Regions from separate parts of the Mesorhizobium sp. CA5 genome, predicted to be linked through region 1. Evidence: riboswitches for the same ligand, from Rfam matches in the RefSeq annotation. Region 1 holds a riboswitch; each other region holds the start of a gene.

Evidence for each region. A riboswitch is a leader RNA that binds a small molecule or an ion and turns the genes downstream of it on or off. The one in region 1 is predicted to bind cobalamin.
Region 2: it holds a riboswitch for cobalamin, as region 1 does, so the genes downstream of both, LB529_RS01320 (CbtB domain-containing protein) here and bluB (5,6-dimethylbenzimidazole synthase) in region 1, are expected to answer to the same signal.
Region 3: it holds a riboswitch for cobalamin, as region 1 does, so the genes downstream of both, LB529_RS11070 (DUF1636 family protein) here and bluB (5,6-dimethylbenzimidazole synthase) in region 1, are expected to answer to the same signal.

What each region holds. Positions count from the first base shown of each region.
Region 1 covers NZ_JAIUHJ010000006.1:6,991-16,987, forward strand. Annotated here, with positions in the region: gene dxs (1-deoxy-D-xylulose-5-phosphate synthase) at 1-335, opposite strand, end outside; gene LB529_RS09580 (pirin family protein) at 596-1,516, opposite strand; gene LB529_RS09585 (DUF2277 domain-containing protein) at 1,526-1,792, opposite strand; gene LB529_RS09590 (exodeoxyribonuclease VII small subunit) at 1,986-2,237, opposite strand; gene LB529_RS09595 (histone deacetylase family protein) at 2,241-3,167, opposite strand; cobalamin riboswitch at 3,283-3,461, shown strand; gene bluB (5,6-dimethylbenzimidazole synthase) at 3,504-4,235, shown strand; gene LB529_RS09605 (hypothetical protein) at 4,236-5,219, opposite strand; gene LB529_RS09610 (TetR/AcrR family transcriptional regulator) at 5,351-5,944, opposite strand; gene LB529_RS09615 (MFS transporter) at 6,065-7,285, shown strand; gene ribB (3,4-dihydroxy-2-butanone-4-phosphate synthase) at 7,621-8,721, opposite strand; gene aroC (chorismate synthase) at 8,837-9,937, opposite strand.
Region 2 covers NZ_JAIUHJ010000001.1:224,315-234,311, forward strand. Annotated here, with positions in the region: gene LB529_RS01260 (hypothetical protein) at 21-206, shown strand; gene LB529_RS01265 (hypothetical protein) at 601-816, shown strand; gene LB529_RS01270 (hypothetical protein) at 838-993, opposite strand; gene LB529_RS01275 (YkvA family protein) at 1,149-1,529, opposite strand; gene LB529_RS01280 (hypothetical protein) at 1,589-1,771, opposite strand; gene LB529_RS01285 (hypothetical protein) at 2,020-2,169, shown strand; gene LB529_RS01290 (hypothetical protein) at 2,218-2,553, opposite strand; gene LB529_RS01295 (metal-sensing transcriptional repressor) at 2,863-3,129, shown strand; gene LB529_RS01300 (cation diffusion facilitator family transporter) at 3,137-4,462, shown strand; gene LB529_RS01305 (dienelactone hydrolase family protein) at 4,537-5,184, shown strand; gene LB529_RS01310 (hypothetical protein) at 5,199-5,678, opposite strand; gene LB529_RS01315 (CbtA family protein) at 5,931-6,671, opposite strand; gene LB529_RS01320 (CbtB domain-containing protein) at 6,892-7,101, opposite strand; adenosylcobalamin (AdoCbl) riboswitch at 7,093-7,242, opposite strand; gene LB529_RS01325 (histidine phosphatase family protein) at 7,326-7,898, shown strand; gene LB529_RS01330 (PilZ domain-containing protein) at 8,050-8,322, shown strand; gene LB529_RS01335 (methyltransferase family protein) at 8,326-8,793, opposite strand; gene LB529_RS01340 (DUF6428 family protein) at 9,065-9,589, opposite strand; gene LB529_RS01345 (ArsR/SmtB family transcription factor) at 9,632-9,982, shown strand.
Region 3 covers NZ_JAIUHJ010000007.1:23,340-33,336, forward strand. Annotated here, with positions in the region: gene LB529_RS11055 (NuoB/complex I 20 kDa subunit family protein) at 1-205, opposite strand, end outside; gene LB529_RS11060 (NADH-quinone oxidoreductase subunit A) at 196-561, opposite strand; gene LB529_RS11065 (winged helix-turn-helix domain-containing protein) at 896-2,095, shown strand; cobalamin riboswitch at 2,605-2,808, shown strand; gene LB529_RS11070 (DUF1636 family protein) at 2,848-3,279, shown strand; gene cobW (cobalamin biosynthesis protein CobW) at 3,276-4,313, shown strand; gene LB529_RS11080 (cobaltochelatase subunit CobN) at 4,326-7,883, shown strand; gene cobG (precorrin-3B synthase) at 7,880-9,355, shown strand; gene LB529_RS11090 (precorrin-8X methylmutase) at 9,356-9,988, shown strand; gene LB529_RS11095 (precorrin-2 C(20)-methyltransferase) at 9,997-9,997, shown strand, end outside.

The DNA of each region.
Region 1 (9,997 bases):
TATTCGCTCTCGGCCCGCCGGGTGAAACCGGAAAGGCCGCCTTCCTGGCGCAGCGTGCGGATACGGTCGCGGCGGCCGGTCAGGATCTTGTGCGGATAGGCCTGGTGGCCGACGTCCCAGATCAGCCGGTCCGCCGGCGTGTTGAAGACGTAATGAAGCGCAACCGTCAGCTCGACGACGCCGAGGCCTGCGCCAAGATGGCCGCCGGTCTGCGAGACAGCGTCGATGAGCTCGGCGCGCAATTCCGCGGCAAGCTGCGGCAGCGCGCTCTCATCAAGCGTCCGCAAATCCGCCGGAATGCGGACCTTGTCGAGCAGCGGCGTGTCTGGCTTCACTCGGGCGCGTCCTGCCTTATCGATCGAACACGGCGCTACCAGCAGATTGCGCCATAATCATGCGCGGCAATAGTCCGCCGGCGGGCGAATGTAAATGTGCGTCAGTGACGCGTGCTACGCTGCAAGGTGTATTGAGATTCAGGTCAGGCCGCGCCGAAAATGATGGATTCCGAGAACCGGAGCGTACTCAAAGTACGTGAGCACCGGAAGCGCAGGAAACCGGCATTTGCAGGCCGGCCTCACCTGAATATCAACACACCTTAGTTCTCGGGCAGCGGGATGAACTCTTCCTCATCGCCAGGAACGATATCGAAGCGGCCCGTCTTCCATTCCTGCTTGGCCTGCTCGATGCGTTCCTTGGAGGACGAGACGAAATTCCACCAGATGTAGCGCTTGGAGCCCAGCGAAGCGCCGCCGAACAGCATGAAATGCGCGCCGCGCTCGGAGGAAACGACTATCTCCTCGCCCGGCTTGAACACCAGGAGCCGCTCGGCCGGGAAAACATCGCCGGCGATCGAGACGTCGCCTTCTAGCGTGTAGATGGCGCGCTCCTCGGCATCGGCCGGAATCTTCACGCTGGCACCGGCGGCCAGCCTGAGATCGGCGTAGAGCGTGTCGGAAGCGGTGGCCACGGGCGAGCGAAGGCCTGAGAACGCGCCAATGACGACGCGGCCGCTGACACCCTCGGCATCGATCTGCGGCAGGCGGGCCACCGACGTGTTCGCGAACACCGGAGCGATCTCCTCCTTGCCGTCGGGCAGCGCCAGCCAGGTCTGCAGGCCGGAGACCGACATCGGCGCGCCGCGCAATTCCTGCGGCGTGCGCTCGGAATGAACGATACCGCGCCCCGCGGTCATCAAATTTACGTCGCCGGGCGCGATCACCATTTCGGTGCCGAGCGAATCGCGATGCCTGATCCTGCCGTCGAACAGATAGGTGACGGTGGAAAGCCCGATATGCGGATGCGGGCGCACGTCGAGCGCGTGGCCGGCGCGCAGGATCGCCGGGCCCATGCGGTCGAAGAAGATGAACGGCCCGACCAGCCGGCGCTTCGCTGTCGGCAAAGCGCGGCGCACCTCGAAGCCGCCAATGTCCTTGGCGTTCGGAACGACCATCAGCTCGATCTGGTCGCAGGCGAAGGCATCGCCGGGTTCAGGATCGTTTCCCGGAAAGAAGCTCATGTCGGATCCTCAGGCGAAACGCAGCGCCGACCTGGCCTTCGCCTTGGCAGCTTCTTCCTCGCGGTTGCGCGGTTCCTGATTGGTTTCGAGCGAATCGATCAATTCGCGCGCGACAGCGGCGATCGCCTCGACGGCATGGTAGAAGGCATGCTCGTTGCGCTTGGACGGCTTGGTCGAGCCGCTCAGCTTGCGCACGAATTGCAGCGCTGCGTCATGCACTTCGTCATTGGTCGCCGGCGGCTCGAAATTGGCCAAGGTCTTGATGTTGCGGCACATGGCTTGAACTCCTTACCTGCTTTCTTTGCCCTTACCCGGTCTGAGATCATCCGCTGAGGTGTTGAGATTCAGGTCAGGCCGAGCCGAAAATGGTGGTTTCCGAGAACCGGAGCGGAGCGTACTTGAAGTACGTGAGCACCGGAAGCGCAGGAAGTTGCCATTTGCAGGCCGGCCTCACCTGAATATCAACACCTCAGTCGGCGTCCAGCGGTTCAGTTCCCACCGGCTTGCCGTCGCGCGACAGCCTGATCTTCTCGACCTTGTCCTCGGCCGCTTTCAGCAGCCGGTCGCAATGCGCCTTCAGCGCCTCGCCGCGCTCATAGATCTTGATCGACTGGTCGAGCGGAACGTCGCCGCGCTCAAGATCATCGACGATCTTCTCCAGCGCGTCGAGCGCCTGTTCGAAGCTCATCGCCTTGACGTCCTCATTGCCTTCCAATGCCATACCCTATCCCTTCATCAGCCGCCCGACATGGGCGGCGACTGAAAATGCCAGTCCCTGCAGATCGTAGCCGCCTTCCAACAGGCTGACGAGCCTGTTGGAGCTATGGCGCCCGGCGCGTTCCATCAATTGCCCGGTCGCCCAGTCGAAATCGTCCTCGGTCAGGTTGATCTCGGCCAACGGGTCGCGATGGTGCGCATCGAAGCCGGCGGAAATGATGATCAGGTCCGGCGCGAACGCGTCGATCGAGGGCAGCACGCGCGACAAGAAGGCGTCGCGGAAGAGATCGCTGCCGGTCTGCGGCGCCAGCGGCGCGTTGACGATATTGCCGGCGCCGGTCTCGCTCTTCGCGCCGGTGCCTGGGTAAAGCGGCATCTGGTGCGTCGAGCAGTAGAGAACCGACGGGTCGTCCCAGAAGATGTCCTGCGTGCCGTTGCCGTGGTGGACATCCCAGTCGACGATGGCGACGCGCTCGGCCTGGTGTTTCTTCTGCGCGTATCGGGCGGCGATCGCCGCCGTGTTGAACAGGCAGAAGCCCATTGCCGTGGTCTTTTCGGCATGATGTCCAGGCGGACGCGCGGCGACGAAGACGTTTGCCGCACGGCCCTCGAAGACGTCGTCCACCGCCGCGTTGGCACCGCCGATCGCCGTCACCACGGCCTGCCAGCTTTTCGGGCTGGCGCTGGTATCGGCGTCGATCGACACGATCCCGCTCTCAGGGATCGCCCCGCGCACGCGCTCGACGAAATCCTCCGGGTGCGCATAGAGGATGGTTTTCTCGTCGCCTTCCGGCGCCTTGACGCGGTCGAGCGCCGCAAAAGCCTCGTCATCCAGCACGCGCTCGATGGCGCGCAGGCGGTCTGGCCGCTCGGGGTGACCGGGCGGCGTGAGGTGTTCGAGGAAGATCGGATGCGTGTAGAGACGGGTGGTCATGGCGCCTAATCTAGGGGCCTATGCCCGCAATGACCATGTTTGGCAGCCGAATGGCTGGGGAAAATCGCGTCTTGCCGTGTCGCTAACGCCATTGGCGCGGCCCAAGCTTCGCTGTAAGGTCGCGTCGCTGCCTGGTGCCCGCGACGCGGGAGAATCGGGAACACGGTTGAATTCCGTGGCGTGCCCAACACTGTAAGGGGGACCGCGCCGGCAAACGCCACTGTCGAAGACGGGAAGGCGCCGGATGCGGGACGATCCCGAGCCAGAAGACCGGCCCGGCAGACATGGTTTTCCGCTTGGTCAGGCGGGGAACTGCTTGTCGCAAGGGGAAAAGCGATGACGGCAGCAGCGATCGCCACGAGCGGCGACGACTTTGACCAATTGGCGCGCGACGCGGTCTACCGGGCCATGTTCACCAGGCGCGACGTGCGCAGCCATTTCGTCCCCGACGATCTCGATGACAATGTGCTGGCGCGGCTCATCACCGCCGCGCATCACGCCCCGTCGGTCGGCTATATGCAGCCGTGGAATTTCATCGTCATCCGCGATGCCGAGCGGCGCAGACAAGTGCGCGACCTGTTCCTCGCCGCGCGCGAGCAGGAGTTGCCGGCGATCGAGGCGGAACGGCAGGCGCTCTACCGCAAGCTGAAACTCGAGGGCATTTGCGAAAGCGCGCTCAACCTGTGCATCACCTGCGACCGGCAGCGGTCGAAGGATTCGCCGCTCGGGCGTTGGCACAATCCGGAGATGGACCTCTACAGCACCGTCTGCGCGGTGCAGAATTTCTGGCTGGCGGCGCGGGCCGAAGGTGTCGGCGTTGGCTGGGTGAGCATCATCGAGACCGAGGCACTGAAGCGGCTTCTCGCGATCCCGGAGCATGTCACGCCGATCGCCTATCTGTGCGTCGGCCGCGTCTCGGCCTTCGCGCCGAAGCCGGACCTCGAGGCGCATGGCTGGGGCAAGCGCCTGCCGCTGCCCGAACTGGTCATGAGCGAGACGTTTCGGGGCGCCGGCGAGGCGCCGCTTAAATCGGCAATCGCAAAGCTCGGCAGCGCATCAAAGCCGTGATCAGGCGGCCCTCGGCGTATCCCAGCGCGAGCCGCCGCCGAAAGAGCCCAGCGCCTTGTCGCGCAGTTCCCTGAATTTGGACGAGGTCTCGGCGAGCCGGCGGTCCCATTCGGGATTGGGCGCCTGGCCTTCGATGGCATCGAAATAGACCTGCATCAGCGAGGCGATGGCGAAGGGCTCGATGAAGGCTGCCTTGAAGGCCCAGGCGAAGACGATGGCCAGCACGAAGGCCCAGCCGGCAAGCTGGCCCGGCATGACCCACAGAATGGCCGCCGCGGGCGCCAGCATCAACAGGAAGATGACGAAGGACACGCCCCACATGATCGCCGCCAACCAGACGGCGTTCTTGACCATGTGCTTGCCGTTCTGCGCGTAGAGCACGACGCCTTGCCTTGCCGTCTCGAAAGGCGAGCTCGAATTGATGCGGATATTGTAGCCGAGGATGATTTCGTCGACATAGGTCAGCGACAGGCGGATCACCGTGTTGATGAAGCTGACGATGCCGCTCAGGCCCGGAATGGGCAGGAAGGCGGCGATGCCGCCGATCAGGCCGGTGATGGCTCGGATGGCGCCCTTGACCAGCTGGTCGACGACGAAAAGGATGTTGGCCTCGGCAAAACGCTGGGTGACCACTTCCTTCGCGTAGGCGATCTGGCCCTGGCCGTCGGGGACATCTTGGCCGTCGATCAGATGCACCATGACGGCGATATGGCCCGCTTTCAACACATAGAGGATGTATTCGCGTATCCAGTAGACGGCGATCGAGACGACGCCGAAGCCGACCACGCCACCCCACAGCGCGAAGGACATCGGGCCGTCGGGATCGGTGGAGATGTGGCCGACGCCGTAGCCGACGCTGGCGCCCGTACCGGTCGCCATGATGTAGGCGACCGTGATGCCAAAATAGACGATCATGCGAAAGACGATGAACGGCCATGTCCGCATCATGATCGACACGGATCTGGCGATGCTGAAGTCCCACATGGCCCCGACTCCCCTCACCTTCAGAGTTGGCGGTGGAGGATGCGCTCGCCCCGGCGATTGTCAATCGCGGCAGGGTTGCGCCGGCCCGAAACCGGTGCATAAGCCGGTGGCTTGATTACCCGAGCGTGCCGTCAAGGCTTCTTTCGCAAGCCTTCGAGCAACTGCTTGAAGGCCGTGATCGCTTTTTTCGAGGCCGCCTCGGGGTCCGTCGAATTGGCGATGCGCTGCGCGGCCTGGCTGCTGGCGCCATTGATCAGCCGTGAGGTCGTCTCGGGATCAAGCTCCGGAACGACCTCGCCCTCTTCCTGCAGCCTGGTCAGATGGTTGGTCATCGAGGCGGTGCAGGCGCTGGCATTCGGCCACTGCGCCGGATCGCCGAGCACCGCCGGGCCATCGCGGAACATGATCCGCTGGATTTCCGGCTCGAGCGCCATCTCGATATAGGTGGTGCATTCGTCGACGAAATGCTGCCAGCGGGTGGGCGCTTTCGAAGCCACCTCGTTCACCCGCACAGCCATTTCGCCGTCGATCTCGGCGATCACCGCCTGCAGCAGTCCCTTCTTGTCACCGAAATGATGGTAGAGCGCGCCGCGCGTGAGGCCGGCCGACGCGGTGAAATCGTCCATCGAGGCCTCGGCATAGCCGATCGTGCCGAAAGCATGGCGAGCGGCTGCGATCAGCTTGGCGCGCGTCTCGGCGATCATCTCCTTGCGCGGTCTGTGCATGGTTCTGGCCCTATTCACATACGCATCGTATGCCAATTGACATACGTGACGTATGAACTATCTCACAGTCATACGCAGCGTATGTAATTTTAGTATGCGCCGTTGTCGAGGAGCAGGATCATGCGAAACCCTTATTCGGACATCTTTCGGGCTCCCGGCACGAAAGGCTTTGCCGCGGCGGCTTTCATCGCGCGCTTGCCGATCGCCATGGCCCCGATCGGCATCGTGGCGATGCTGTCGCAGACGCATGGCGAATACTGGCTGGCCGGCGCCGTCTCGGCGACCTACGCGCTGGTCAATGCTTTCCTGTCGCCGCAAGGGTCGCGGCTGGTGGACCGACGTGGCCAGACGGCGATCGCAGCACCCATGACGCTCGTCTCGGTGCTTTCCTTCGCGACATTGATCGTCGCGGCCAACCAGCACTGGCCTATCTGGACGTTGTTCAGCTCGGCGCTACTTGCCGCCGCCATGCCCAGCATCCCGGCGCTGGTCCGGGCGCGCTGGACCGAGATCTTCCGCGACCGGCCGGAGCTCAACACGGCGTTCGCCTTCGAATCGGCCGCCGACGAACTGGTCTATGTCGCCGGCGCCTCGCTGTCGGTGGGCTTGAGCGCCGCGCTGTTCCCGGAAGCCGGCATGGTGGTCAGCACATTGCTGCTTGCGCTCGGCTCGGCGGCATTCCTGCTGCAGCGCTCGTCCGAGCCGCCGGTCCGCCCGGCCGAACATGGCGCGGCCGGCTCGGCGATCCGCCTGCGGCCGGTGCAGATCATCACCTTCGCACTGATATTCGTCGGCGCGACCTTCGCCACGACGGAAGTGACGACGGTGGCGATCACCAAGGAGCTTGGCCAGCCTGAGGCGGCGAGCCTCGTCATCGGCGTCTATGCACTGGGATCCTTCGTGCTGGGCATCATCGTCGGCGCGCTCAGCCTCAAGGTGCCGCTGCAGCGGCAATTGGCCCTTGCAGTCAGCGTGATCGCGCTCACCACCTTGCCGCTCCTCTTCGTTGACACGGTGCCGACTCTGGCGCTGGCGGTGTTCGTCAGCGGCGTCGCGATCTCGCCGACCTTCATCACCGCCTTCGGCCTGATCGAGCGCCACGTGCCGCCGGCGATGCTCACCGAAGGCGTCACCTGGGTGACGACCGGCATCGGCATCGGCATGGCGCTGGGTTCCTTCGCCGCCGGCTGGATGGTCGACACTTTCGGTCCGCAGAACGGGTTTTGGGTTTCGGTCGCGGCCGGCGCCGTCGCGCTCGTCACCGTGCTCGCCGGTCAATGCCGGTTGGCGACGGACGATTGCGATGTGGACAGGGGCGAGGCGGTGGTTCCGGCGGAGTGATCGAACGAAGCGTCCAGCACTCGTTTCGCCAGCGTTCGGAATTGGCCGAGACCCTCGCGACTTCGTCATCCACGGGCGGAGCGACGCGAAGCGGAGCGCAGACCCGAGGATCCATTCCGTGACCTTGATCATAGAGCGCAGCGGAGCAGAATTCTGAACCGTCGCGGCGCTTCGAGGTCACGGAATGGATCCTCGGGTCTGCGCGCGTCGCTTCGCTCCTTGCTCCGCCCGTGGATGACGACGTCGCGGAGGCTTCCGCCAATCGCCTGCGTCGCGGAGGCTTCCATCAATCAGACTGCCGCTAGGACCTCTGGCGCGTCAGGTCCTTCGACGGACTACAGAATCTCCGTTTTGGCGATATGGATGCCAAATCCTTCAAGACCGACATAGTGGCGCTCGCGCGAGGCGATCAGGTTGATCGAGGAGATGCCCAGGTCCCTGAGAATCTGGGCGCCAAGGCCGATCTCGCGCCATTCGTTCTCGCGGCGGCGGGCTTCTTCGTGGTCCTCGCGCTCGCCGCTCGCGGGCCGCTTACGCTCCTGATGGGCGACACCGACCGAGCCTTCACGCAGATAGACGATGACGCCGCGCCTGCGCTCGCCCATCGCCCTCATGATGCCGTCGAGCCGGTGGCTGGTGCCGAAGACGTCGGTGACGACATCTTCCGAATGCAGCCGTACCGGCACCTCCTCGCCATCGCGGATGTCGCCGAAGACGACCGCGAGATGGTGCATGGAATCCCAGGGCAGCGTGTAGGTGAAGGCCTGGGCCTTGCCGCCGGGCGTGTCGATGTCGGAGCAGGCGACGCGTTCGACCAGCGTCTCCTTGCGCTGGCGATAGGCGATGAGGTCGGCGACCGAGACCTGCTTCAGCCCATGTTCCTCGGCAAAGGCCTGCACTTGCGGCCCGCGCTTGACCGTGCCGTCGTCATTGACCAGTTCAGAGATGACGCCGACCGGCGGCAGACCGGCGAGCTTGCAGAGATCGACCGCGGCCTCCGTATGGCCGGAGCGCATCAAGACGCCGCCTTCGCGCGCGATCAGCGGGAAGATGTGGCCGGGACGCACGAAATCCGACGGGCCGACATTGCCATTGGCAAGGTTGCGCACGGTGAGCGTGCGGTCGTCGGCGGAAATGCCGGTCGTGGTGCCATGCTTGAAATCGACGCTGACGGTGAAGGCGGTGGTGTGCGCGGAATCATTATCCGCCACCATCGGCGCAAGGTTCAGCCGCCTCGCGTCCTCGCGCAGCATCGGCGTGCAGACGATGCCGGAGGTGTTGCGGACGATGAAGGCCATCTTCTCCGGCGTGCAATGGACGGCGGCGACGATCAGGTCGCCCTCGTTCTCGCGCCCGTCATCGTCCATGACGACGACGATCTCGCCGCGCTCGAAGGCGCGGATCGCTTCGACGATCTTCTTCTGGTCGTATGGCATCGGCGCTCGCTTCGCTCGCAAGGGAGTAGGGGAATAGGGCAGTAAGGGAATAGGGGAAGGAAAAAGTTTTGGCCACCGGGCAAGCGTTGGCCTACTGCCCCACTGCCCTATTCCCCTACTCCCTTCCTGTCTGTCCTCTGTGCCGCAGATAATGATCGGCGATCGCGCAGGCAACCATGGCCTCGCCGATCGGCACGGCGCGGATGCCGACGCACGGGTCGTGGCGGCCCTTGGTCACCACCTCGACATCCTTGCCGTCCTTGTCGATCGACTGGCGCGGGGTCAGGATCGAGGAGGTCGGCTTGACGGCGAAACGGGCCACAATCGCCTGTCCTGTCGAGATGCCGCCCAGTATGCCGCCGGCGTTGTTGGACAGAAACACTGGCTTGCCGTCATTGCCCATGCGCATCTCGTCGGCGTTCTGTTCGCCGGTGATGCGGGCCGCCTCGAAACCATTGCCGATCTCGACGCCCTTGACGGCGTTGATCGACATCAGGCCGGACGCGATGTCCTGGTCGAGCTTGGCATAGATCGGCGCGCCGAGGCCGGGCGGCACGCCGTCGGCGACGATCTCGATCACCGCGCCGACCGAAGAGCCGGCCTTGCGGATGCCGTCGAGATAGGCGGTGAAGACCGGGACCGAGGCCGGATCCGGGGTGAAAAACGGGTTTTCGGCGTCGCCGACGAAATTCCAGTTCCAGTTGGCGCGGTCGATGGACTTTTCGCCCATCGACACCAGCGCGCCGCGCACCACCATGCCGGGCACTATCCGGCGCGCCAGGGCGCCGGCCGCCACCCGCGCTGCCGTCTCACGCGCCGAGGAGCGGCCGCCGCCGCGGTGATCGCGCAGCCCGTATTTGACGTCGTAGGTGTAGTCGGCATGGCCCGGCCGATACTGGCGGGCGATCTCGCCATAGTCCTTGGAGCGCTGGTCGACATTCTCGATCAGCATCGACACCGGCGTGCCAGTGGTGATCATCGTCTCGCCGTCCTCGTCGAGGATGAAGCCGGACAGGATCTTGACCTCGTCCGGCTCGCGGCGTTGGGTGACGAAGCGCGACTGTCCGGGCCGCCGGCGGTCGAGCTCGGCCTGGATATCCTCGCGCTTGAAGCGGATGCCGGGCGGGCAGCCGTCGACAACGCAGCCGAGCGCGGCGCCATGGCTTTCACCCCAGGTGGTGACTCGAAAGAGGTGGCCGAATGTGTTGTGCGACATGAGGATACGCCCTGCCCGGTGAGGGAACCCGGTTAAGGCTGCCTTCTATTGGCGTTTTCC
Region 2 (9,997 bases), on a different contig from region 1:
CACGCTGTTGGCAACGCAGTATGGACGTCGGCAAAAAAAAGCAAAAAACAAACCAGCGGTTGTCGATTTTTGAGCTCGAGGCACTGCGGGAAGCTTTCAGGCAGTCCGTTCGCGAGAATGACGTCGCGGAAGCGGAATGGGCGCAACACGCCGAGCTTTTCGTCAAAAGAGCGCTTCAAGAAGACGGCCGTCTTACACGAGTTTGAGCGTTCGGGCGCCTGGAGCGATTCCAGGAAAAGTCTGCGCGTTTTTCAGCCTTGGAGTTGCGGCACCGCGGCTTCCAACCGGTCGGACCATTGCGCCGGCGCATAGGACCTCAGCAACAATTGCGGGCGCAGCGGGAAACCGACACTCTATCCCTGCGCCGGCTCCCCCCAAGGAAACCCAAAGGTCGGCGCTTCAGCCCGGCTTGCCAGTCAAAGAGCCGTACTCTTTTACCGCCAAGGCAAGCCGGGCTACCCCAACCGCCGGTCCGGCACTTTCAGCTCGTTTGTCCCATCGGTAGCAGCTGGCAGCCTTGGCCCCACGGGTCATTGCAATGCGCAGAGGGTCATCCGCTTTCGCGGAACGAAAAGGGGAGTCGGCGCGTTTTCCGCCGCGATGTCGAGGACTCCTCACCATCACAAGGCCGAAAGCCCTTTTCAGGCTTCCGAGGCGGAGCGCCTGGCGCGTGCGCAAAAGAATGCCAGGCTGAAGGATCTTCGCACCCACGCTTCATGGCTCGTGCTCGATCCGCAGGCTCACTTCCAGGAGGTGATCGACTGTTCGGCATTGCTCGGCGACCTGCCGATCCGAAAGGTCGCCGGCGACGGTTAGGAATTCCGTGCTTTTCAGGCTTCAGGCGGGCTGGAGCCGGGCGGCGTCCTGTCGCGATATCTCGATCAGTCGCGCGATCGCCAATGGCGCCATCAGCGCAAAGAACGCCGTGACATCGAAGAGGATCGACCGCGCCAGATCGAACCCGCTGTGGTCGTAGCAAACTGCGAATTGCATCACGCCTGACCCTTTTTGACCCTGCACACTGCGCATGTGGCTTCGCGCGCGCCAAAAGCATGACCCTGATTTACAATAATTACAAGATGTCGCTAATCTAAAGATGGCCGCGACAGGCCGATGCAATCGAGGCCGTCTGGTCGGCCCCGAAGCATTCAGGCCGGCTTTGGCCAGAACAGCCAAGTGAGCGCCAGCGCCGCCAGCACCCAGAGCGCGATCATGAAGGCGAGCCCGGCCTTGCTCACCGGCTTCTCGCGTCGCACCGCCTCTTCGCGGAATTCCTGCATCAGATCGGGCGGGACCAGCCTGACCGCGAGCATGATGCCGACGGGCACGATCACCAAGTCGTCCAGGTAGCCGATGATGGGGATGAAGTCCGGGATAAGATCGACGGGGCTCAGCGCATAGGCCGCAACCGCACCCGCTGTGGCTTTTGCATACCAGGGGACACGCGGATCGCGGGCCGCAATCCACAGCGCCATCACATCGCGCTTGATCCCTCGCGCCCATTGCTTTGCCGAGTCGAAAGCCGACATGCGCCTATTCTATAGCTGTGCGGGTCTTGAGGCCATTCAGCGATGGCCGGCTCGGCCCCTCAGGCGCAATCCTTCAGTTCGACAACCTCGACGCCGAGGCGGAAGGCCTGGCCATCGGCATAGGAGCGCGCATATTGCTCGGCTTCGAATGGAAAGATGAGCGTTGTGCCGTAGGCGGTGACGCGCACCGTCCACTTCTGGCCCCTGACGAGTTCAACGCCGTGAAGCTTCGCCGTAACCATCTCACCCTCCTCAGATCCGGCACTTCAGCGACATCGGCATAACGTCGCGAAAGTCATTTGAATACAAATAATCCGACTCAATCGTGTCGTTACGGTGTCGCTTCCGACATTGGGTCGTTTGCGTCCGTGAAATGGTTCACCGACAGCAGCGCTTTTTTTGCCGGCGGGCCGTGACTGGGCGGCAAGGCCCTGCTCGGAACCGCGAGGGCCCCAGGCGGATTAGAGTCCTGATTCACAAGGAGACCGCCATGATCCGCAAGCTGAAATCCGGTGAATACCGGCTCTATTCGCGCAAAGTCGATCCCAGAACCGGCAAGCGCCGCAACCTGGGCACCTTCAAGTCCCGCGAAGCGGCAGAAAAGCACGAACGCGAGGTGCAGTATTTCAAGCGTCACTAAGGCAGTCCACCGCTTCACGGCGAGGAGGATCGCGCCTCTGCTACCGGTTTACCCGTGTGGTCTCGGCGGGGTGCGCGGGCGAGGGTGGCCGGGCACGTTCGAGCCGATATGGTCGAGGTCGCAACGCCTCGTCACCATTTCGACCGAGTTGGTGTCGACCGTCACGCGTCCCAGCACCTGCACGGTCGTGCGTCCGAGATCCTCGTCGACATGCACGACGTCGCCTTCGAGTCTGAGCTTGTCGCCTGGCTTGGCATTGGGCTCGGCCATCGAATAATTATGACCATCGCCGTCGAGCTTCAGCATCACGCGGTCCTTGATGCGCTCGATCACGGTGGCGATGACAGCCACCCGGTCGCCTATCTCCACTGCGGGCCGTGTCATTGCGGCCTCCTTTCGCGCGGTCTCTGGCCGCCAGAGCCGCCTGGCCCCACGGTAGGTGGCGGCAGCCGCTAAAATAAACGGCAAACCAAGCATTTGGTTGCCGCGGGGCTGCCGCTCGCCGCAGCCGGTTGATCACATGAAATCGGGATTTCGCGGCAGAGACTGCCCCGCGGGCCAAGGACCTGCTGCGTCGGCGAGCATCTGCCAGCGGGCACGCTCGGCTGGGCGGCGAGTCCAGCCCTGCCGCGGGCTAGCCTCGAGAGTTCGAGGCGTATTGTCTGTTGGCAATATCCTACCCAGGGGGATAGGATGTTTGCCATGACGATACACAGCTCCCATCCCGATATCATCGCCCGGCTCAAGCGAGCGCATGGCCATCTCGCCGCCGTGCTCACCATGTTCGAGCAGGGTCGGTCCTGTCTTGACCTCGCGCAACAGCTCCACGCCGTCGAAAGCGCGGTCGGCAATGCCAAGCGCGAGCTGATCCACGACCATATGGAGCATTGCCTTGTCGAAGGCGGCGAACCGACCAGGGACACGCTCAAAGAGCTGAAGCAGCTCACCAAATATCTATGAGGCGGCGATGTGGGAAAAAGCGCTCGACTGGTTCGGCTTCGGTGCGCACGGACATCATGGCGGCCACGGCCACGACCACCTTGGGCCGCATGGCCATACTCATGGCGTGATCGACGGGACTATCGCCACCACAGACCGCGGCATCTGGGCGATCAAGTGGTCGTTCGTGATCCTCGCGGTCACGGCCGCGCTGCAGATCGTCGTCGTGATGCTCTCGGGCAGCGTGGCCCTGCTTGCCGACACCATCCACAACGTCGCCGACGCGACCACCGCCATCCCGCTTTGGATCGCTTTTGTGCTCGTGCGCCGCAAACCGACAAGGGCCTTCACCTACGGCCTCGGCCGGGTCGAGGATCTCGCCGGTATCATCATCGTGCTCATCATCTTGGCCAGCGCGCTGGTGGCCGGATACGAGGCGATCAATCGCCTGTTCAACCCGCAGCCGGTGCATTTCCTTGGCTGGTTGGCCGTCGCCGGCATCATCGGTTTCCTCGGCAATGAAGCGGTGGCGGTTTTTCGCATCCGCGTCGGTCGCCAGATCAACAGCGCGGCGCTGGTTGCCGACGGCTATCACGCCCGCACCGACGGCCTCACCAGCCTGGCCGTCGTTGCCGGCGCGGCCGGCGTCTGGCTCGGTCTTCCGCTCGCCGATCCAATCATCGGCCTGCTCATCACCGTCGCCATCTTCGCTATCGTCTGGCAATCGGCGCGCTCGGTGCTGACCCGCATGCTGGACGGCGTCGAGCCCGGCCTCGTTGACCAGATTCACCATGCTGCCGACCATGTCGCCGGGATCGAAAAGTTAGCCGACGTCAAGGCCCGTTGGCTCGGCCACAAGCTGCATGTCGATGTTACGATCGCCGTCAATGACGGCCTGCTGCTTGCCGCCGCGAACAACATCGCCGCATCGCTCAAGGCCGAGCTCTTCGCGCACATCCCGGCGCTCGACGTCGCCACGGTGCACTTTGCCGAGTTGGAGACGGAGGCCGGCCACCATCATGCGCCGGATCCGTTCCTTGTCGACGGCAAGCTAGCCAGCGGGCTGCTCGAAATCGTCGACACGCCGCAGGGCGAGCGCATGCGGCTGCGCCTGTCGCGTCACGCCGAGGGCCTGCGGGCGAACGTCCCTATTGAAAGGGCGGACGGTGCGGTCGAAAGCCTGCCGCTGTCTCCGGTCGGCGGCGACCATCATTATCTGCAGAGCCTGGTCGCGCCGACCGAACCGCATGAATTCAGCGTCAGGCTGCAACTAGCGGCCGGTCCCGACACCGAGGATTTGCCCTTCGCCATGGCCGAACCGCAAGGTCACCATCACGAGCGCGCGCATGGATGAGAGGGTGACGGCGCAGGCTTCGGAAAGGGCATGGCTGGTGGTGGGGATTCGATAAGCCGGATAAAAGACGATCATTGCCCGAGCTCAACGCGATCGGCCAGGCGACGCCGAAGGGAAAGCGGATGGCTGCTATTGTACTCTTTCACTCGGCGCTGGGCCTTCGGGCGGTGGAGCATCAAGCTGCTGAGCGCATGCGAAACACGGGGTACGATGTTGTGACGCCGGACCTCTACGCAGGGCTGACTGCGGCATCGGTCGACGACGGGCTTGACTTGATGAGCCATGTTGGGTGGGAAACCATCTGCGACCGCGCCAGGGTGGCGCTCCTCCAGACTTCTCCAGACGCGGTGCTCGCTTGCCATTCCATGGGAGCTGGCGTGATCAGTGCCGTTTGGTCAGAACGAGTCGCTGCCGCCGGCATTGTGCTGCTGCATGGCCTTGCTGATATTCCCAGCAATGTTCGCCGACACGTCCCGGTCGCGGTCCACGTCGCCGACCCAGATGCATTTGCTCAGCCAGAACAAGTTGCCGACTGGTCGGCGTCGGCGAAGCGCTGCCACGTCAGGGCAGAAATTTTCACCTATCCGGGGATCGGCCATTTCTACACCGATCAAGCGCTGCCGGATTACGATGCGTCCGCAGCCGAGCTGACATGGTTGCGCGTTCAGGCTTTCCTGAAAACGATCGCACGCAAGACCGGGAGCGGTTCGGTGATTCCGTGAAACGCTGAACCGTTCTAAGCAGCGCCGGCTCGCGGAGCGGGTGAACGGAAAATCGACCATGCGGCGGCGCCGAACGCCGCCACCATGGCGAGGATCACCGCAAGGCTCGGCAAGTGGAAGAAGATGTCGCGCCATCTGGGCTCGACGACCGCGCCGGTGCTGAAGGCCTCGCCGCTATACTGGCACAGGATCCACGACGCGCCGCTACGCACCATCTCGGCATCGATGTCCGAGATCAGCGCCTTCGCGTTGCGTTCGGCCGAGGGCATCGTGGCCATATGGGCGAGCAGCGCCTTGGCGGCGGCGAGATAGGCGTGGCTGCATTCGTTGAACGGGCTTTCCTCGTCGCCGAGGCTGCCCGGCATCAAGCCCCAGAGGCAATAGGTGAATTGCAGATTGCCGTGATTGTAGAGCCGCCGGAAGGTCGGGTCGGTCGCGGTCTGGCGCTGGGCGAGGTCGAGGATCTCGCCGCGATAGCGCGCGATGACGGCCATCTGGCCGTGGGTTAGGCTGGGGATCTGGATGCCGGGAGGAGGCGGGGCCGAGGACCCGCCATGCGCTTGCGCGGATGTGGCGGCCAGAAATGCGAGCAGCGCCGCAACCGAGCAATTCCAGGAAAAGTGTGCGGCGGTTTTCCGTCCGGAATTGCGAGAAAACGAAAGACCAAAGTGGCTCTGCGGTCGTACCGACCGTTGAGCCGCGTTGGCCGCCAGGGCGCTGAACCGTGGCGGCCAACGCATCGGATTTCAGGCGTAGCGGCGTGCCGGGCTGCGCTGGTCGCGCACCGCGACCACGCGTTCGGCAACCGCGCCGAAGCCGAGCCCGACGACGGTCCACAGCACCAGCTGGATGCCGAGCGAGGCGACGCGGAATTGCCACAGCACCGTCGCCGAGAAGTTCTCAGGCACCTCGTTGATGTCGGGCAGCGCCGCCTTCACCAAAGCGAAGACGACGAGGAAGGCGAGGCCCGCGACGATCGAGGCGTTCCAGGCGCCGAGTTGGTTCCACAGCCGCTGCGCCAGGCCGACCGCCGCCACCATCGCCGCGATCGAGACGACGATCATGATGAAGAACAACTCGGTGCGGTAGCCGATGGTCTCGGCGTTGCCGACCGCGGGCGGGTTGGCCGGATATTTGAGACCGGGCACCACGATCACGGCCAGGAAGCCGAGCAACGCCAGCAGCGCCGAGGTGCCGCGCGGTCCGAGCGAGCCTAGCCGGCCATAGGCGTAGGCGAAGACCAGCGAGAACAGCCCGCCAAGCGCGGCGCCATAGATCAGCACGCCGGTCGCCAGGCCGATGCCGGCCTGCGTGGCGCGGCTGACCATCTCGGGCTCCGGCGCCTCGCCGGCGGCCTGGGCCTGCTGTTCCTCGAAGGCGATCGCCTTGTCGACCTGCGGCTCGCCATAGACGCGGGCGAAGGCGAACGCCAGAATCCCGGCGACCAGCCCGACAAGCATGCCGCGCAGCAAAAGTTTTCCAACCATGTCACCAATCCCTCCAAGCAATTCCAGGAAAAGTGCGTAGCGGTTTTCCGTCCGGAATTGCGTTAAGCCAACCAAGCAATTCCAGGAAAAGTGCGTAGCGGTTTTCCGTCCGGAATTGCGTTAAGCCAACCAAGCAATTCCAGGAAAAGTGCGTAGCGGTTTTCCGTCCGGAATTGCGTTGGATCAGAATCGAAAGCGGGTTCAGCGATGCCGAACCGCTTTAGTGGCAGGGGAAGCCGAGCAGGTGGCGGCCGTCATGCACGAATTCGTGCACATAGGTGCCGCGGATCAGCGAAGTGGCGCCTTCTTCCGCGCCGACGAAATAGATCGCCAGCATCAAAAGCAGCCCGCCGAGGATGGCCCAGGGCAGAAGCTCGCGGACCGGAATCGCAACCGGGCCGTAGCTGGGGGCGAAGGTGGTGTCGGACATATTGACCTCCCTTGGGATACTGCGTCCCGTTGATCGAGTGCTGCGGAATAAGGCCTGACTTTCGGCTGGTGCCGATCACAGTGGCGCGACCGTGCCGGACTCGCACCGGCTTCCAATCCCGTATAGCATTAAGACACTTGTCAGTACTTCGTTCGCCTGTCAACGACATGTAATGGCGGCACGGCTTCGTGAGGCCTGTTTTTCGCTGTGCCACGGAGTTTTTCATGCTTGTCCGCCTGACGATGATCGCAAGCGGAGCGACGCCCGGGATGCGCAAGGGCCGCTTTCCGAACGATGAGCCGCCGGAGCCGCGCGCCCTCGATCGCGCCGGCGCGCTGGCCGCTTCGCTGCGTCGCGCCGACCGTGTCTGGACAAGCCCGGCGCTGGCCGCGCGGCGGACGGCGGAGGCGCTCGGCCTTAACGCGACGGTCGAGCCGCTGCTTGCCGAGCAGGATTTCGCGCGCTGGGCCGGCAAAGGTTTCGAGGAGGTGCAGGCCGAGGATCCCGAAGGCATGGCGGCCTGGATTTCCGATCCCGGCGCCGCGCCCCACGGTGGCGAATCGCTCGCCGCTGTCGCCCGGCGGGGTGCTGCGCTGATGGAGCGGCTGGCCGGCGAAAGCGGTCACACCGTCGCGGTGACGCATGCCATGCCGATCCGCGCCGCCATGGCGCATGTGCTCGGCGCGCCGCTTTCCTCGGTCTGGAAGATCGACATCGAGCCGCTGTCGCTCACCGAGTTCCGCAGCGACGGCCGCCGCTGGGTGCTGCGCGCGAGCGGCGTCACTGTCGCCGGCTGAACGCCCGGGCGTGAACGCTCCATCCGTGAACCCGGCCGGCATATCAAGCCGGCACACCACTGTTTCAGTGATCGCTAACGGAACGGAAACGCCTCGCTGCTATCGTGCTGCCCCATGGCAAGGAGGACCTTGCCTGAGGAGCCCGCCGGATATGGCCAATTTTCCCGAGATCGAACGCCGTCTTCATGCGCGCGAATTCGTGCTCAAGGAAGCCACGATCATCGCCGCCGGCGTCAGGATCGGCTGCTCGGTCAGAAATCAGCACGAGCAGGGCGCGGAATTGCGCGTCGGCGCCAATGTGGAGATCCCGGACCGCTTTCTGCTCGAGGTCCCGGCCGACGATACGGCCTATCGCGCTTTGGTGCGATGGCGGCGCAACGACCGCGTCGGCGTGGCGCTCTACAGCAACGCGCCAAAGGACTGATGCTCAAAGATAGCGGCGCACGCCCGCCCTGTAGGCGCGGTAGGGTTCGCCGAACTTGCGTTCCAGATAGGCCTCTTCGCGCAGCACCACGCCGTAATGCAGGATGGGGAAGCTCGCGATGGTCGCGATGACGGCCCACCAACTGTCAAAGAGCAGCCCGATCCCGAGAAGCAGTCCCATCAAGCCGACATAGAGCGGGTTGCGGGTGAAGCCGAACGGGCCGCCGGTGATGATCGCGGTGGTCGGCAGCGTCGGGTTCACATTGGTGCCGCCGCGCAACATCGTCGAGCGTCCCCAAGCGATGATCGCAACCGCCAGTACTGCCAGCACTACGCCGAGCACGATGGTCAGCGGGCGGCCGCCGATCGCCAGCGGCCAGACATAGCGCAGCGCCAGCATCGCGATCAGCGCCACGAGAAAGAGCAGCGGCGGAAACACCACCACGCCCGGATTGTCCGCTTTGTCATCCATAGCCATCTTCATCGACCAGGCGCCATTGCCGCCACTATGCACGGACGCGCATCGTCCAGCAATTCGTGACTTGATCCTGCCTAGGCGATGTGCAGCCCGGCATATCGGGAACACAACCGTGGCGCGCGCGTTCACTATCGCCGATCGACAGGGATTGCGCGGATGAGCAAGACAGCCGTTTGGGTGGCGCTGATCGCCATCGTTCTCGTGGGCCTCTATTTGTTGCAGGCCAATGGCATGATCCGGTTCTGATCAGGGCGGCGCGTCACCATTAGCGGGCTCCACAGCAGCGACTCCCTCCGCACCCGCTCGCTGCCTTCTGTTCTTCCAGCCAGCGGTCGCGCGGCTTGCAGCTTGACGGCCGTGGCGACAGCTCGACCTCAACCGTCCCGCCAACAAGGCTCGGCTGGGCTGCCCGGTGCAGTTCGATGGGGCGCACGCCGTCGCTGACCTCGAAGGTCAGCTTCGCCGCCTGATCGAGAGCGACATGGTCCGAAACCTTGCGGATGATCGCGGCGAACTTGCCGGCTGGCATATGGACCGGTCCGCCTTGGTCCACGTCCCACAGCTGGACGAATATCTCCGACCATGATTCCGGATTCGCTTCGCAATCCAGCGCCGAGAACTGTCCCGCCTTCACCTCGGTGACGTGGTAGCCAGGCTTTACCGGCCGCCCGTCATAGCGGAACACCAGTGGCCTGTCCTTATGATCGGCCAGCGCCATCAGCAGATCGCCGATGGTCAGGTCGGAGGGATCCATAGGAGCGATGTTTTTCCGATTGTCAGAAGAGAGCATGTCGGCTATTCCTCATTTCAATATTTCAAGGATTGTTGAAACGTGGATGAACGTCAAGCCCTGACCGCCTTTGGCGCGCTGTCGCAGGAAACACGGCTGCGCCTGCTGCGGCTGCTGGTCGTTGCCGGCCCGGAAGGCATTGCCGCCGGCGCGCTCGCCGAGCAGGTCGAGGTCTCGCCGTCCAATGTCAGCTTCCACCTCAAAGAACTCGAGCGCGCCGGTCTTGTGACCGCGCGGCGCGATGCCCGCTCGATCGTCTACAGCGCCGAGTTCGACGCGCTGTCCGGATTGATCCGCTTCCTGATGGAGGACTGCTGCTCGGGCCGGCCGGAAATCTGCGCGTCGGCGCTTGCGGCATCTTGCTGCCAGCCGGGCGAGGAGGCCCGGCAATGACCGTCACGCCCGCTA
Region 3 (9,997 bases), on a different contig from region 1:
CGAAGGTCATGAACATCAGCGAGCCGCTGCGCGCCCAGGTGATCAGCGCCTCGGTCGAGGTGACGAGAAAACCCTTGTCGGCCAGCTCATTGTTAATTTCGAGGAAGAAGGGATCGTCCTCCCCCACCGGCCTGCCGGTGTTGGGGTCGATGATGCCCTTGGGCTTCGGCGCGACGAGGGTGCCTGAACTATCGTTCAATCCCATTCCAGCGCTCCTTTTTTCCATTCATAGGCAAAACCGATGGTCAACACCGCCAGGAACACCATCATCGACCAGAAGCCGAGCATGCCGAGCTTCGAGAAGGACACCGCCCACGGGAACAGGAAGGCGACCTCGAGATCGAAGATGATGAACAGGATCGACACCAGGTAGAAGCGGATGTCGAACTTCATGCGGGCGTCGTCGAACGAGTTGAACCCGCATTCATAGGCGGAAAGCTTTTCCGGGTCGGGATTGCGGTAGGCGACAAGGAACGGAGCAATGATGAGCGCCAGACCGACGATCATCGCCACGGCGATGAACAGCACGATAGGCAGGTACGAACTTAGGAGTGCGCTCATGCGGCGACTTTCCTTCGGCGGGGGCAGTTCATTTTGATTACAGCAACGAACTCTAATGCGGAAGCGTGACAGATTAACCGCTGAACCGTTTTAAGGGGCCCATGCTGCAACGCGGCGAGGGTTAGCGCAGCGGTTTCGGTGACGCAAGTCAAACGTTGTTCAAATCGCGGCTCTGGACGCCTTATCGGAAGAAACTGGTCCGATCCGCTCCTGTTTGATTTCCTTCAGTTTTTACTCCAGTTTTCTCTCCTGACATATCTACCGCTATTTGCCTGCTAGCATGACAGGAATCACCGGCTAAAAATCCAACGGACGATCGGGGCAAGGACACCTGATGAAGGACAAGATTTCGCTGGCCATGGCGAGGCGCGTCGCGCTCGGCGCGCAAGGGTTCAACGACCCTAGGCCCAGTGGTGTTCCGGATCGCCGCCACCTTGCGCGGGTACTTTCGCGAACCGGCCTTCTGCAGATCGATTCCGTGAGCGCGGTGGTGCGCGCGCATTACATGCCGCTCTATTCGCGCCTCGGCCCCTACCCGCTTACGCTGCTCGACAATGCCGCAGTCACCCGCAAGCGCGCCGTGTTCGAATACTGGGCGCATGAGGCGTCGTTCCTGCCCGTCGAGACCTATCCTTTGATGCGCTGGCGCATGCAGCGCGCCGAGCGGGGCGACGAGATGTATCTCGGCCTAGCGAAATGGGGTCGTGAACGCAAGGAAATGATCGACGAGATATATGGAGAAGTCGCCGATCGTGGTCCGATCGCCGCCTCCGATATCGAAGGCCACAAGGGCAATGGCGGCTGGTGGGGCTGGAGCGAGGCCAAGCACGCTTTCGAATGGCTGTTCTGGGCCGGTCGCATCACCACCGCCTACCGCCGCGGCTTCGAACGCTATTACGACTTGCCCGAGCGCGTTTTGCCGCAGGCGGTGCTCGACCTTCCCGTCCCCTCGGTCGAGGACGCGCATCGCGAATTGCTGCGCATTTCCGCCCGCGCCCATGGCATCGCCACCTATGGCGACCTGCGCGACTATTTTCGTCTCGCGCCGGGCGACACGAAGGATCGCATCGAGGAACTGGTCGAAGCCGGCGAATTGCTGCCGGTGAAGGTCGAAGGTTGGGACAAGACCGCCTATCTCCACAAGGACGCCCGTTTCCCGCGCCGGATAGAAGCGCGCGCCCTGCTCGCCCCTTTCGATCCCGTCGTCTTCGAACGCACCAGGACGGAGAAACTCTTCGATTTCCGCTACCGCATCGAGATCTACACGCCGGCCGAGAAACGCCAATATGGCTACTACGTGCTGCCCTTCCTGCTCGGCGATCGGATCGTCGCCCGCGTCGATCTGAAAGCTGACCGCCCGGCCAGCATCTTGCGCGTCCACGCCGCCTACGCCGAGGCCGGCGCCCCGTCCGAAACGGCCGCCCAGCTCTTCAACGAGTTGAAGCAGATGCAGGGCTGGCTCGGCCTGGAGGCGATCGAAGTGACGCCGGCCGGCGACCTCGGACCGGCGCTGGCCGACATCGCGGTGTCGTAGCTGCGCGTTGACAGGGAGAGTGAACAAAAATAGAACATCCCAACTGTGGTTAGGATCGGTTGCGATGGTTTTCAGGCGCTCGATATGTCTGGTCTTGGCCTACCTGACCTTAGCGTCGCCATCATATGCGACAGGTGCTTACCGAGAGGAATGGGTAGAGGTCACGCGTCCAGTCATTTTCTGTGGCGGCCACATTGCACCCGGTATGCAGCCAAAAGAAGTGACGGCGCTTCTTCTGCGGTGGTTGGAGTTTGGAACGATCGACAAGCAGATCGCAGGCGCCTGTGGCTTATTGCCGGTAGGGCAGCGCTATATAATAGTTCATGAGCCGAAGTTCGACGCCAATCGCTTCGTCTTGATGTGGGAACCGGTTTGCCAGCACGGCTGTTCGTTAAGTATGGCGCCCGTGGCCTCACCGCCTCGCAAACTTGTGGGTCCATACCTCAAACCCATAAAGCCGCCAAAAGGCTGGTACTAAGCCAGTCGTTGACTCCAGCCCCCTGAACCCTCTAAATCCTGACCCAGACGGTCTTCTCCCGGCAAAGGGAGGAGCCAAGAGGGAATGCGGTGCGGGCCAACACCCAAATCCGCGGCTGTCCCCGCAACTGTAAGCGACGAGCCTCTGCCGAAAACCACTGGGCTGTTCCCGGGAAGGCGGCATTCAGGGTGACGACCCGCGAGCCAGGAGACCTGCCGTCTGAGACTTTAAATATCCGAATGCCCGGCGGGTTTTCCGGGCAAGGAGCATGGTTTTGGATCGCAACGGCAGTTTCCCGGCAAACAGTGCGGACATTCCGTCCGAGCCCGATGCTTTGGCTGGCGTCACCGTCATCGTCTGCTCATCCTGCCGCGACGAGACCGGGTCGGATGCGCATCCGCGCGCCGGCGCGCTGCTTGCCGAAGACACGCGTCGGGCTGCTTGCGGCGAAAAGATCGACATCCGTACCGTCGAATGCCTCGGCAACTGCAAGCGCCGGCTAAGCGCCGCGCTGCTGCGCGACGGCTGCTGGAGCTACGTCTTCGGCGATCTGAACACGACCAGCGGCGCCGATCTCGTCGCCGGCGCAAAGCTCTTCGCCACCTCGACCGATGGCCTCATCCCCTGGCGCGGCCGGCCCGATTCTCTCAAGCGCGGCCTGGTTGCCCGCATCCCTCCCCTCGACATGCTGAAGGACCGACCATGAACGCATCCGTTTCCCGCGTGCCCTGCACCGTCGTCACCGGCTTTCTTGGCGCCGGCAAGACGACGCTGATCCGCAACCTGCTCGAAAACGCCAAGGGCAAGCGGCTGGCGATCATCGTCAACGAGTTCGGCGATGTCGGCATCGATGGCGAGATCCTGAAGGGCTGCGGCGTCGACACCTGCCCGGAGGAAAACATCGTCGAGCTCGCCAATGGCTGCATCTGCTGCACCGTCGCCGACGATTTCGTGCCGGCGCTCGACCAGATCCTGTCCCGCACGCCGAAGGTCGACCACATCCTGATCGAGACCTCCGGTCTCGCTCTGCCGAAGCCCTTGGTGCAAGCCTTCCAGTGGCCGACCGTGAAGAGCCGCGTCACCGTCGACGGCGTCATCGCCGTGGTCGACGGCCCGGCGCTGGCCGACGGCCGCGTCGCTTCCGACATGGACGCGCTGAAGGCGCAGCGTGCCGCGGACGATTCGCTCGACCATGACGATCCGGTCGAGGAGGTGTTCGAGGACCAGATCGCCTGCGCCGACCTGATCATCCTGTCGAAGAGCGATTTGATGGATGCGGCGGGCTCTGAGCGCGCCAACGCCGTCATCGGCGAGCATGTGGCGCGCGCCGTGAAAGTCGTGCCGACGTCGCAGGGCAAGGTCGATCCCTCGGTGCTGCTCGGCCTCGGTCTCGCCGTCGAGGACGACATCGAGAACCGCAAGACCCATCACGACGACGAGCTCGACCACGAGCACGACGATTTCGATTCCTTCGTCATCGACATCCCGTCGATCGCCAATCCCGACGAGCTGGCCAAGCGCGTCGCCCTTGCCGCAGAGCAGGAAAACGTCTTGCGCGTCAAAGGCTTCGTCGAGGTCGGCGGCAAGCCGATGCGGCTCCTGCTGCAGGCTGTCGGCCCGCGCGTCAATCATTACTACGACCGCGCCTGGACGGCTGAGGACGATCGCCGCTCGCGGCTCGTCGTCATCGGCCTCAAGGGGCTGAACCGTCCGGAGATCGAGCGTATCCTCGCCGGCTGAGGCCAAAAAGCGATGCATATCCTCGCCACCACATCAGCTTCGCTCGACGATCTCGCCGAGCCGATCGACCTCAGGCAGACGCCTGCGGATGTGGTGGCGCTGTCCTTCACCGACAGCGACCTCGCCGGCCTGGCCACCGCCTGGAAGGCGGATGCGGCGCGGCTGCCCTCAATGCGGCTTGCGGCGCTGCGTGACCTTCGCCACCCGATGTCGGTGGACCTGTGGATCGACAGCGTCGCCCGCCACGCCAGGGTCATCCTCGTCCGCATCCTCGGCGGCTATGACTGGTGGCGCTATGGCTGTGACCAGCTCGCCGCAGTGGCGCGCGAACGCGGCATCAAGCTGGCATTGCTGCCCGGCGAAAGCCATGACGAGGACCTGCGGCTGGTCGAAGGCTCGACCCTGCCGCGCGCCGAATTGGACGCCCTGCTCGGCTATTTCCGCGAAGGCGGCCCGGCCAATATGCGCGCGCTGGTGCAAAGGCTGGCAAGGTTGGCGGGGTCGGATGCGGCCGTGGCCGAACCGGTCAGCGTGCCGAAGGCGGGGTATTATGAGCCGGGAGTTTGTGTCGTCGAGAAGCCGAACCTTTTAAAGGCGGAACTCGACTCCTACAATTTCGCCGTCATCCCCATCCTCTTCTACCGCTCGATGCTGCTTGGCGCCGACGTGGCACCGATCGACGCACTCGTTGACGCCCTGTGTTCGCAAGGCCTAGCGCCTGTGCCGATCTTCGTCTCCAGCCTCAAAGACGCGGCATCCCTGGCCTTCGTCGAAACCGCCCTCACCTTCCTGAACCCCTCCGCCATCGTCACCGCCACCGCCTTCGCCTCCGGCGCGGAACCCGGTGCCGAGACCCTCTTCGACCGCGCCGGTGTGCCCGTCTTCCAGATCATCGTGGCCACGACGAGGCGCGAGGTCTGGCAAAAGAACCAGCGCGGCCTGGCTCCTGCCGACCTTGCCATGCATGTGGTGCTGCCCGAGCTCGACGGCCGCATCCTGGCCGGCGCGATCTCGTTCAAGGGCGAGGTCGAGACCGATCCGGCACTCGCCTTCCGCGCCTTCGCCAATCGGCCGGAGGCGGATCGCGTGGCGCAGGTGGCCAAACGGATCGCGGCGTTTATACGCCTGCAGCGGACCGAGCGGGCCAAGCGCAAGCTCGCGATCCTGATCCCTGATTATCCGAGCGCGCCAGGGCGAACCGGTTACGCCGTTGGGCTTGATGTGCCGTCGAGCGTGCTCGCCATGCTGCAGGACCTGAAGGAACAAGGCTACGCGGTTGAAGGGATTCCGCAATCGCCGCGCGCGTTGCTGGATGCGCTGGAGGTAGGTGGGCACGGCCTTACGTTGACGGATTACGTTGCCTTTTTAGCGGAACTGCCGAGGGAAGCGCGAGCTTCAGTTGAGGCGACATGGGGCAAGGCAAAGGGGATAGGTTCGCGCGAGGCACCCCCCTCTGTCCTGCCGGACATCTCCCCCGCAGGGGGGGAGATTGATCTGTCGCCACCGCTTTCGCCAATCGGCAGTGTTGTAGGTGGAGCGCCGGCGCCCGAACTGCCAATCTCCCCCCTAGAGGGGGAGATGTCCGGCAGGACAGAGGGGGGCGCGACAGAACGCCAGCCTTGGCAGCTAGCGGGTGAAACAACCTTCCCCTTCCGCGCCGCGACCTTCGGCAACGTCACCGTGGCGCTGGCCCCCGACCGCGGCCGCTCGGCCGACCGCCGCGCCGACTATCACGACCCGACGCTGCCCCCGCGCCACGAGCTGATCGCCTTCGGCCTGTGGCTGCAAAAATCGCTCGGCGTGCATGCCATCATCCATGTCGGCGCGCATGGCACGCTCGAATGGCTGCCGGGCAAGACGGTGGCCCTCTCCGGAACCTGCTTCCCGGAGATCGTCACCGGATCGCTGCCGGTCATCTATCCATTCATCGTCTCCAATCCGGGCGAGGCGGCGCAGGCCAAGCGCCGCATTTCGGCCGTCACCCTCGGCCATCTGCCGCCGCCGCTGAGCGGCGCCGGCCTAGACGAGGCGCAACAGAAACTCGAGCGGTTGGTCGACGAATACGCGCAGGCCGACGGCCTCGACCGCCGCCGCCGTGACCAACTTGCAAAGCTGATCGTCGAGACCGCGCAGAAGACTGGCCTCGCTTCTGAAGCGGGCGTGGCCAAGGCTGATCAACCCGACGAAGCGCTGCGCCGCATCGACGCGTGGCTTTGCGATCTCAAGGATTTCGCCGTCAAGGATGGGCTGCACGTCTATGGCCGCGCGCAGGAACACGAAACCGATCCGCTGCGCCGGCAAAGCGCGGAAACCGAAAAGGCAGCCCTCCTCGCCGCGCTCGACGGCCGTCACATCAAGGCCGGCCCTGCCGGCGCCCCGGCGCGCGGTCGCTCCGATGTGCTCCCCACCGGCCGCAACCTCTTCACCTCCGATCCGCGCACAATGCCGACGCCAACCGCCTATGACCTCGGCCAGGCGGCGGCGGAGGAAGTGGTGCGCAGCTATATGCAAAGCCATGGCGACTGGCCGCGCTCGCTGGTCATCGACCTCTGGGGTTCCGCCTCGTTGCGCACCGGGGGCGAGGAGATCGCGCAAGGTCTGGCGCTGATGGGCTGCCGGCCGCAATGGGATGCCGCCACCGGCCGCGTCACCGGCATCGAGGTGCTGCCGCCGGCCACGCTCGGCCGCCCGCGCGTCGACGTCACCTGGCGCATCTCCGGCCTGTTCCGCGACATGTTCCCGACCCAGATCGCGCTGATCGACGCCGCCGCCAATGCGGTCGCCAGCCGCGACGAAGATGACGCGGAAAACCCCCTCGCCGCGGCGACCCGCGCGGAAGGCAAGGTCGGACCGCGCATTTTCGGCACCTCACCGGGAACTTATGGCGCCGGCGTCGAGGACTTGCTGTCGCGCGGCGAATGGGGCGCGCGCGAAGAGATCGGCCGCGCTTATCTCGACGCCACCTCGCACGCCTATGGCGGCGCCGATGGCGAAGCGATCTCGGCGCCCGGCGCTTTCGAAGACCGCATCGCCGAAGCCGATCTCCTCGTCCACACCGGCGATGATCCGGGCCGCGACATCCTTGAAGGCTCGGCCGACGTCGCCTTCATCGGCGGCTTTTCGGCCGCCCTTGCCACGCTCGGCCGCAATGCCGACGTGATCGTGCTCGACACGACCGACCCGAAAAAGCCGAAGCCGCGTTCGATCGGCGAAGCGGTATCGCGCGTGGTCCGCGCCCGCGCCGTCAACCCGCGCTTCATCGCCGGCCAGATGCGGCATGGCCCGCGCGGCGCCTCGGAATTCGCCGAGACCGTCGACCGTCTGGTCGGCTTCGCCGAAACCACCCATGCCATTTCGGGCGCGCTGATCGAGGCCGTCCATGACGCCTATGTTGGCGATCCGGACGTGCGCGCCTTCCTGCTGCGCGAGAACCCGGCGGCTGCCAAGGTCATCGCCGAACGGTTCCTCGCCGCGCGTCGGCGCGGCCTCTGGCATCCGCTCAGGAATTCCATCGACGACGATCTCGCGGCCCTGATTGCCGAGGCCCAGGCAAGCGAGGTGGCGGCATGAATGCATTTTCGCGCCGTGGCGCCTGCCCGGCCCTGAGCGCCCCGATGCAGACCGGTGACGGGCTGCTCGTGCGCCTCAATCCGGTCGCAGGAGGACTCGCGCCCAAGTCGCTCATCGGACTCGGTGAATCCGCTTTGCGCCACGGCAACGGCATCATGGAAGTGACCGCGCGCGGCAGCCTGCAGATCCGCGGTTTGACGGCCGAAAGCGCCCGGCTGCTGGCGGACGAAGTAGATGCGCTAGGCATCGCGGTGCGCAGTGGCGTTCCGGTCGAGACCGGACCGCTGGCGGGAATCGATCCAGAAGAGATCGTCGATCCGCGCCCGTTGGCAGAGCGAATCAGCGCGGCGATCGAGGAAGCCGGGCTGACGGCAAGGCTGGGGCCGAAGGTGTCGGTGGTTGTCGACGGCGGCGGACAGCTGACGATGGATGCGGTGACGGGCGATGTGCGGCTGAAGGCGGTGCAGGTTGCGGCGGGCATCTGGTGGAGCGTGTCGATTGCCGGCGACGGGCGGAGCGCGAAGCCGCTCGCGGCGGTCGATGCGGATGCTGGGCGTGACATTACAGTTGCTGCACTCCGGATGGTCTCGGAAAAGGGCCGGGAGGCGCATACCCGCGATTTGTCGGAGCGGCAGTTGGCCTCTCTCGCCAGCTGGCATTCCTTCGCGCCCCCCTCTGTCCTGCCGGACATCTCCCCCTCTAGGGGGGAGATTGGTAGTTCCCGCGCCGGCTCTCCACTTTCAGCGTTGGAGATTGGCGAAAGCCGCGGTGACAAGGCAATCTCCCCCCTTGAGGGGGAGATGTCCGGCAGGACAGAGAGGGGGGTGCAGGAACGCCAGCCCGCGAGAAGTCCCATTGGCCTATTCAATCTAGGCAACAACACCGCCCTAGGCATCGCCCTGCCCTACGGCAGCATGCCGGCGCAAAACCTCATCGGTCTCGCCGCCCAAGCCGCGAACCTCGGCGCCTCCGAAATCCGCCTCGCCCCAGGCCGAGCCCTGCTCTTCCTCGGTCTCTCCGCCCCCTCCACGCTCCAATCCTCCGCCGCCGCGCTCGGCTTTGTCACCGACCCCGCCGATCCGCGCACCCGCATCGCCGCCTGCCCCGGCACGCCGGCCTGCGCGTCCGGCCGCATCGCCACCCGTGCCATCGCCGAAACGATCGCAAAAGAAAGCGCGGACCTCCTTGACACCTCGCTGACCCTGCACGTTTCCGGCTGCGCCAAGGGCTGCGCGCATCCCGGCACCGCTGCGCTCACCCTGGTCGGCGACGAAAACGGAGCCGGACTTGTCGTGGACGGGACGGCAAAGGCCCTTCCTGCCGCGTACAGGCCGGGCTATGACGCCGCGCGCGGGGTCGCCGGCATCCTTGCCGCGATCCGCGACGGAAGACATCAGGGCGAAACCGCCGCCGCCTGCCTGAAAAGATTTGGCGCGGCCGGCATCGCCGAACTCTATCGACGGAACCAGTGAATGGCCGCCTACGACTATATCCATGACGGAACGGCGATCTACGAGCGGTCTTTCGCCATCATCCGCGCCGAGGCGGATCTGTCGCGCTTCTCGGAGGCGGAAGCCGATGTCGCGATTCGAATGATCCATGCCTGCGGCCAGGTCGAAGCCGCCAGCCATTTCGTCTTCTCGAATAATTTCGTTACCGCCGCCCGGACCGCGCTCGCCGCCGGCGCGCCGATCTTCTGCGATGCCGAGATGGTGGCGCACGGCGTCACCCGCGCCCGTCTGCCGGCCGGCAACGAGGTGATATGCACGCTGCGCGACCCGCGCACGCACGACATCGCCAGGCAAATCGGCAACACCCGCTCGGCCGCCGCGATCGACCTCTGGGGCGAGCGCATGGCCGGCTCTGTCGTCGCCATCGGCAACGCGCCGACCGCGCTCTTCTATCTGCTTGAGAAGCTGCGCGACGGCGCGCCGAGGCCGGCCGCGATCATCGGCATGCCCGTGGGCTTCGTGGGTGCTGCCGAATCCAAGGATGCGCTGGCCGAAAATTCCTACGGCGTGCCCTACGCTATCGTGCGCGGCAGGCTGGGCGGCAGCGCCATGACCGCCGCCGCGCTCAATTCGTTGGCGAGGCCTGGCCTGTGAACGCGATCA